2 linked regions of the Alloacidobacterium dinghuense genome follow. The protein of the gene in region 1 binds, or shares a complex with, the protein of each later gene. Links are inferred from orthologs where the notes say so. Each region holds a gene or a part of one and is shown on either strand. Other genes may lie near its edges.

Region 1 (3,238 bases):
TGTAGTGGTTGTAGACGGCGACGGCGAGTTTCTTCTTGGTCTGGTCCTGCCCGATGACGTATTCGTCGAGGAAGGCACGGACTTCGAGAGGCTTGGGAAGATGCGCGGGTGCGGCACCGGTCTGCGCTTCACTGCGATCGTCTTCGAGGATCGAGTTGCAGACGGCGACGCATTCGTCGCAGATGTATGCGCGGGGGTAGTCGCTGGGTGAAGATATGAGTTTGGCTACTGAGTCCTGCGATTTATGGCAGAACGAGCAGCGAAGAGCGTCGTCAGATCCCGTGCGCGTTTTCATCGTTGGTGGTGCTCCAAGACAACTATTAGTCGGCGGCGATGAGTTTGGCGTCCGGCGCTTGCCCGGAGACTTCGTCAACGATGCCGTATTCTCTCGCTTGCGAGGCGTTCATGATAAAGTCGCGCTCTACGTCGCGTTCAATGCGTTCGAGAGTTTGCCCGGTGTGCTTCGACATGAGGTTGTTGGTGATCTCACGGATGCGCAGAATTTCGCGCGCGTGAATGTCGATATCAGTAGCCTGACCGGAGAGTCCGCCCATCGAGGGCTGGTGAATCAGAATGCGGGAGTTGGGCAGGGCAAAGCGTTTGCCTTTTGTGCCTGACATGAGGAGGAATGCACCCATGCTCGCCGCCTGACCGATGCAGTATGTCACCACATCATTCTTGATGTATTGCATTGTGTCATAGATTGCTAGTCCGGCGGTAATGGAACCACCCGGGGAGTTAATGTACAACTGGATATCCTTCTCCGGGTCTTCGGCGGAGAGGAAAAGCATCTGGGCAATGACAAGATTGGCGATCTGATCGTCGATCGGGGTTCCAAGGAAGATGATGTTGTCGCGCAGCAGACGGGAGTAGATATCGTAGGCGCGCTCGCCCCGGTTCGTCTGCTCAATGACCATTGGTACCAGTGCCATGCTTTGCTTCTCACTTCTCGGAGTCAGAGACCCCGTCAATCAATCGTGCCGGACAGTGGCCGGTGCGTTTCTGACAAAATTCACCGGCCAGAACATAACATTTTTTTAGGATGCCAGCTTTTGGTAAAGCAAGCCTCCCGTTTTTTCTCTGCGGATTTGTTCACGGATTCTAGCGAGACCGCCGTCGTCCGTCAAACGAGTGCGCAGAGTTTCTATCGGCTCACGCATTTGCAGCGAGAGCAATTCGAGTTCGCGATCCACTTCCGCATCTGTAACTTCGATTTTTTCCGCGTCGGCGATGCGGTCGAGCAGGAGCGAGCCCTTCACTTCGTTCAGGGCCGAGTCATGCTGCGCGTCGCGCAGACGATTGAAGTCGAGCTTGCGCATATCTTCTGTACGCATGCCCTGTTGCGCCAACGCGCGCAGGCCGCGGTCAAGACGCGCGTCAACCTGCTGCTGCACGAGCGATTCGGGAACAGGGAATTGATACTTCGCGATGAGGGCTTCGACGATCTTGTCGCGCGTCTCGCCCTCAAGCCTGCGCTTCTTGTCGCTTGCAAGATGATCCTTCAACTTCTGCTTGAAGTCTTCAATGCCTTCGTACTCGCCAAGTTCCTTGGCGAATTCGTCGGTCAACTCGGGCTGGATCTTTTTCTTGATGGCCTTGACTTCGACGTCATAGGAAATGGTCTTGCCGGCGAGGCGGCGCTCGCCGAAATCTTCCGGATAGCTGACTTCAAACTTCAGCTCCTGCCCGGGCTTGGATCCGCGCAATGCTTCATTGAAGGCAGGCAGGGTGTTCTGGCCGCCGACTTCGATCATAACGTCGTCGCCGGTGATGGGCTGCTGGGCGGCGGCTTCGGTGGTTTCGGCTTCATTACTTTCGTTTTTGATTTCGCCGCGGAAGGTGATTTGCGCCCAGTCGCCGTCGACGAGAGTGCGATCTTCGGCGACCGGCTCCATGGTGGAGCGGGAGTCGCGGACGCGATCAAGCTCGGCGTTCAACTCAGTGTCGGTGAGTTCGGTGTCCGGTTTCGCTACATGGACATCCTGATAGCCGTCAACGGAGATTTCCGGCAGGATTTCGAAGACAGCCTTGAACTTGAGCGGCTGTCCGTCTTCGAGATGAAGGTCGGTGACCTGCGGCTGCGAGATGGGCCTGAGTCCTGCCTTGTCGATGGCTTCACGGAAATGCGTCGGCAGGACTGTCTCGACGACATCCTGGCGAAGACCGTCGGCGAAGCGGGAGCGGATGAGCGACTCGGGCACCTTGCCTGCACGGAAGCCGGGGATGCGCGCCTGTTTCTGATAACGCCTGGTAACGGTGCGAAATGCCTTGGATACTTCGTCGGCTGCAACCTCGATTTGGACTTCGCGCGTGCATTCGGGGTTCAGGCTGGGGCCGTGGTGATGGGGCTCGTGATCGTGATCATGCGCGTGGCTGTGCTCGGTGCTCTCAGGAGCAGCGGCCTCGGGATTCGGAGTTGTTTCGATGGTGTCTGCTGAACTCAACGTAGTGCCTTCCAAATATCGTCGTTCAATGCAGAATGAGGGCAGGTTTCAGGGGAGATTGTCGCACCTAAGAGGATGCCCAGCGCGCAGCATAGAACGGTCTCTCATCTATGTTAAGTGCCTTATTGCATCCTTGCAAATGAAGCACCCTCAAGATGAAAGGGCTTGCCAGCGTGCTTCCTGCCGTCTTCTGAATTAAGCTGCGATACCTCGGCGAATCCGGATACTTATTGACTGATTGCTACGGCCTTTGTACGCCTACAGGCGCCGGCTGAGCGCATCCATTTGCGCATCAGGGTCTCGGTCATGGCTTTCACCTGATCCCGCACTTCTGCCTGATTTTCATTCAGATGCTTAGCCTGAATCGCATCCGCCTTCGTGTCCTCGATGAGCCTGATGACCAGTGCCCGTGCCAGAATCCAGGCCTCAGCCTCGTCTTTTGTTTGAGCCAAAGCATCTTCAAGAGCATCAGCGTCCCAAGGCACACAGACAGGCTTATCGTCCGCCCGTTTAATCATTTCGTTACCCTCTACTGTCATTTCGCGTATTCCTCCATGGTCGCGTGTATACGTCTGTTTACGGATTTCTCCCGTGAATCGCGAATACTGCCTCTAACAGCACGATGAGTTCCAAAACGGGCCAGAACGCGCTGTTGGCCTAAAGCGAGACGCAGATGGGTTTGGGGCTAGACTTCGACCGCTAATGGCTTCCGAACGTGGCTCACGAAGCGCTGATGCGCGGCGCCATAGACTTGAAAGTTGTTCCGGGCTTCGGCCAGGCTTAGCTCTCCGTTA
Region 2 (3,306 bases), 2.5 Mb from region 1 along the record:
ATAAGTGGGAAGTTTCTGGAGAGAAGACGCCGCAATCTGCGACGTTTTTCTGTAGGGAAAGGGGATCCCCCGCTAAGTGATTGAAAACACTAGAAAGTACCTAACCCTAATCAAGTCAATGATCTAGCGGGGGATGATCCCCCCGTAAACGATTGAAAATAAAACAAAACGAAACGCCCACCCCGGGGAGGGGGAGGTAAGCCCTAGGCAGTCTCCCTCTGCACCAGCAAAGGCAGCCTCCGGACCAGCAATTTCAGGGTCCATTCGCACACTTAAAGGTGCTAAACTACCGTTAAGAGCGCTAAGAACACGCGAAAATTGTGAATTTTTGCGGGGTTTGTTGACTCAAATAAAGGTACTTGGTACTCTTAGAAGGTTCCATGAGAGTGCTCTTCGTGTGCGTCTTATCCGGAGAGCAGCCACGACCTAAAAAGCTTCGCAGTAAGGCCAGTCGGAGAAACTAAGGACTGGCGGATACGGTATCTGCGAACCCCATCATTCTCATGAGATGGGCGAATCGCATCGGTGCCTGCGACCCCCTTCACCTTGAAGGACTATGCAGGCCGGAATCAGCGAAACGGAGTCGGCTTTCTTTCGTTCCCGATTATGCGGGACAGAGGAACGTGCGGCCACCGTCCTGATTCTCGTCTGGGATTGAAGCAGTGCAGACGCGAAGCAACACCGGACTTCGCGCGGGCTGATGGCGGATTTTGCGCTGTCACGAATCGTGCGCGAGCGGTGGTGTCGCGTCAGGCGGTAAAAGAGTTTTTGAGTTGGTAAGGAGTTTGGATTGCCTACATTCAGTCAGCTCGTGAGAAAAGGGCGCACGGCGCCGAATTATAAGACGGCATCGCCTGCATTGCAGGGATCGCCGCAGCGCCGCGGAGTCTGCACCCGTGTTTACACGCAGACGCCGAAGAAGCCGAACTCGGCGCTCCGCAAGGTAGCCCGTGTCCGCCTGACCAATGGCATTGAAGTCACGTCGTACATTCCGGGCGAAGGCCACAACCTGCAGGAGCACTCGATTGTGCTCATCCGCGGCGGCCGTGTGAAGGATCTGCCGGGTGTGCGTTACCACATTGTGCGCGGCACGCTCGACTCGGTCGGCGTGGTGAAGCGTACGCAAAGCCGCTCGAAGTACGGTGCGAAGCGCGCCAAGGGCGGAGCTGCTCCGGGCAAAAAGTAGCCGCGTTCGCGCGGCTGTCCTGAGCGCAAAGCGTGAAGGATCCACCAAAGTTTAGAAACGCAAGGTTAAAGGTTTATGCCGAGAAAAGGTCACATTGCGAAGCGGGAAGTTGCAGCCGATCCGGTCTACAACTCAACGCTGGTCACGAAGTTCGTTAACTCGATGATGTGGGGCGGCAAGAAGTCGACCGCGCAGGGCATCTTCTACACCGCCATGACGAACCTGGAGCAAAAGGGCGGCGACGAAGCGCTGAAGCTCTTCAAGAAGGCAGTCGAGAATTGCAAGCCGCTGCTCGAAGTGAAGACCCGCCGCGTCGGCGGCGCCAACTATCAGGTGCCGATCGAAGTGAACCCGGAGCGTCGCACCTCGCTGGCGATTCGCTGGCTGGTGACCTATGGCCGTGCGCGTGGCGAAAAGGGCATGATCGACAAGCTGACCAATGAACTGCTCGATGCAGCCAATGGCCGCGGCGCTGCGATGAAGAAGAAGGAAGACGTTCACCGCATGGCCGAAGCCAACAAGGCCTTCGCGCACTACCGCTGGTAGGATTGGCCGTCTAGGCGGACGCGCGCTTTGCGCGCCAGGTCTGGGTTGATGAAGGAAAGTGGTTAAAAGTTGGGAGCTGAAAGCTGCTCCCGAATGAAATTTGAACCTTGGGCTGGTAAGGCCTGAGAGAACTAGAGAGAAGAGACAGTGGCTCGCCAAGTACCGTTAAATCGTTGCCGGAACATCGGAATCATGGCGCATATCGACGCCGGGAAGACGACTACGACTGAGCGCATTCTGTTCTACACAGGCATTACGCACCGCATCGGCGAAGTGCATGAAGGCACGGCGACGATGGACTACATGGAGCAGGAGCAGGAGCGTGGTATTACGATCACGTCCGCTGCGACGACCTGCACCTGGAACAACATCCGTATCAACATCATCGATACGCCGGGTCACGTTGACTTCACCGCTGAAGTCGAGCGTTCGCTGCGCGTGCTTGATGGTGCGGTTGCGTTGTTTGACTCTGTATCGGGTGTGCAGCCGCAGACGGAAACCGTCTGGCGGCAGGGTGACAAGTACAAGGTTCCGCGCATTTGCTTTGTCAACAAGATGGACAAGGCCGGTGCCGATTTCGAGCATGTGATTGAGACCATTCGCAAGCGCCTTGGCGCTCGTCCGGTTGCGATCCAGATCCCGATTGGTGCGGAAGCGAATTTCAAAGGTGTTGTCGATCTCATCGAGATGCGCGCTATTGTGTGGCACGACGAAACGATGGGCGCGAAGTATTCAGTCGAGCCGGTTCCGGCTGATCTGGTGAAGAAGGCGGAAGCCTTCCGCATGCAGCTGATCGAGACGGTCGCCGAGAACGACGACGACATGCTGCACAAATTCCTGGAAGGCGAGACGCCGACTCCGGAAGAGCTGAAGAAGGCGCTTCGTAATGCCACGATTGGCATGAAGGTCTTCCCGGTGATGTGCGGTTCGGCCTTCAAGAACAAGGGCGTGCAGACGCTGCTCGACGCGGTGGTGGATTATCTGCCGAGCCCGCTCGATGTGCCTGCGGTTGAGGGTATCGATCCTGCCGATCATTCGGTGATTCTTGTCCGTGAAGCTAAGGATGATGCACCTTTCTCCGCGCTGGCATTCAAGCTGATCAACGACCCGTTCGGCAAGCTGAGCTTTATCCGCCTCTACTCGGGTTCGTTGAAGACGGGCGACACGGTTTTGAATCCGCGCACGGGCAAGACCGAGCGTGTGGGGCGACTGGTGAAGATGCACGCGAACAAGCGTGAAGATATTACCGAGATCTATGCCGGCGACATTTGCGCTTGCGTGGGCCTGAAGGAACTCAAGACGGGCGATACGCTGTGCACGCCGCAGCATCCCATTGCGCTGAGTGCTATCACTTTTCCCGCCCCTGTTATCCACGTCGCGGTCGAACCGAAGACAAAAGCTGACCAGGAGAAGATGGGGCTTGCGCTGGCGCGGCTGGCGGATGAGGATCCGACGTTCAAAGTTCACACGGACGAAGATTCCGGTCAGACGATCATCAGCGGCATGGGCGAGTTGCACCTCGAAATTCTTGTCGACCGTATGAAGCGTGAGCACAAGGTTGAGGCGAACGTGGG

Evidence for each region.
Region 2: the proteins of tig (region 1) and rpsG are in contact, whole or in part, in a crystal structure (PDB 3GTY), measured with the Thermotoga maritima proteins. The link is inferred for Alloacidobacterium dinghuense from one-to-one orthologs. Residues at the interface, in WP_004081061.1 of Thermotoga maritima: Glu122, Val124, Val129, Leu130, Tyr133, Glu188, Gly259, Ile262, Tyr263, Glu266, Ser270, Glu273, Gln274, Glu277, Arg308, Gln311, Ile312, Ser315, Tyr316, Glu325, Arg329, Arg336, Leu363, Phe366, Trp367, Arg373, Leu377, Arg381, Leu384, Glu387; in WP_004081843.1 of Thermotoga maritima: Lys34, Lys52, Lys55, Glu59, Arg62, Gln63, Glu66, Asn67, Lys69, Val71, Arg95, Ala109, Lys110, Lys111, Gly112, Arg113, Pro114, Glu117, Glu121, Ile124, Ala125, Tyr127, Asn128, Asn129, Thr130, Gly131, Lys135, Asp139, Arg142, Met143.

The regions. Positions count from the first base shown.
Region 1 is NZ_CP060394.1:1,821,186-1,824,423, forward strand. The notes cover bases 242-3,159. They hold tig (trigger factor), read right to left. Parts: upstream 2,445-3,159; coding sequence 1,038-2,444; downstream 242-1,037. Other genes in these bases: clpX (ATP-dependent Clp protease ATP-binding subunit ClpX), read right to left, coding at 242-295; clpP (ATP-dependent Clp endopeptidase proteolytic subunit ClpP), read right to left, coding at 321-959; H7849_RS07350 (hypothetical protein), read right to left, coding at 2,672-2,983; H7849_RS07355 (CPCC family cysteine-rich protein), read right to left, coding at 3,130-3,159. Outside these bases: more of clpX, read right to left, coding at 1-241; more of H7849_RS07355, read right to left, coding at 3,160-3,238. UniProt on the Bacillus subtilis protein: Involved in protein export. Acts as a chaperone by maintaining the newly synthesized protein in an open conformation. Functions as a peptidyl-prolyl cis-trans isomerase.
Region 2 is NZ_CP060394.1:4,331,157-4,334,462, reverse strand. Bases 11-2,996 are described here. They hold rpsG (30S ribosomal protein S7), read left to right. Parts: upstream 11-1,261; coding sequence 1,262-1,732; downstream 1,733-2,996. Other genes in these bases: fusA (elongation factor G), read left to right, coding at 1,880-2,996; rpsL (30S ribosomal protein S12), read left to right, coding at 791-1,186. In the rest of the region: more of fusA, read left to right, coding at 2,997-3,306.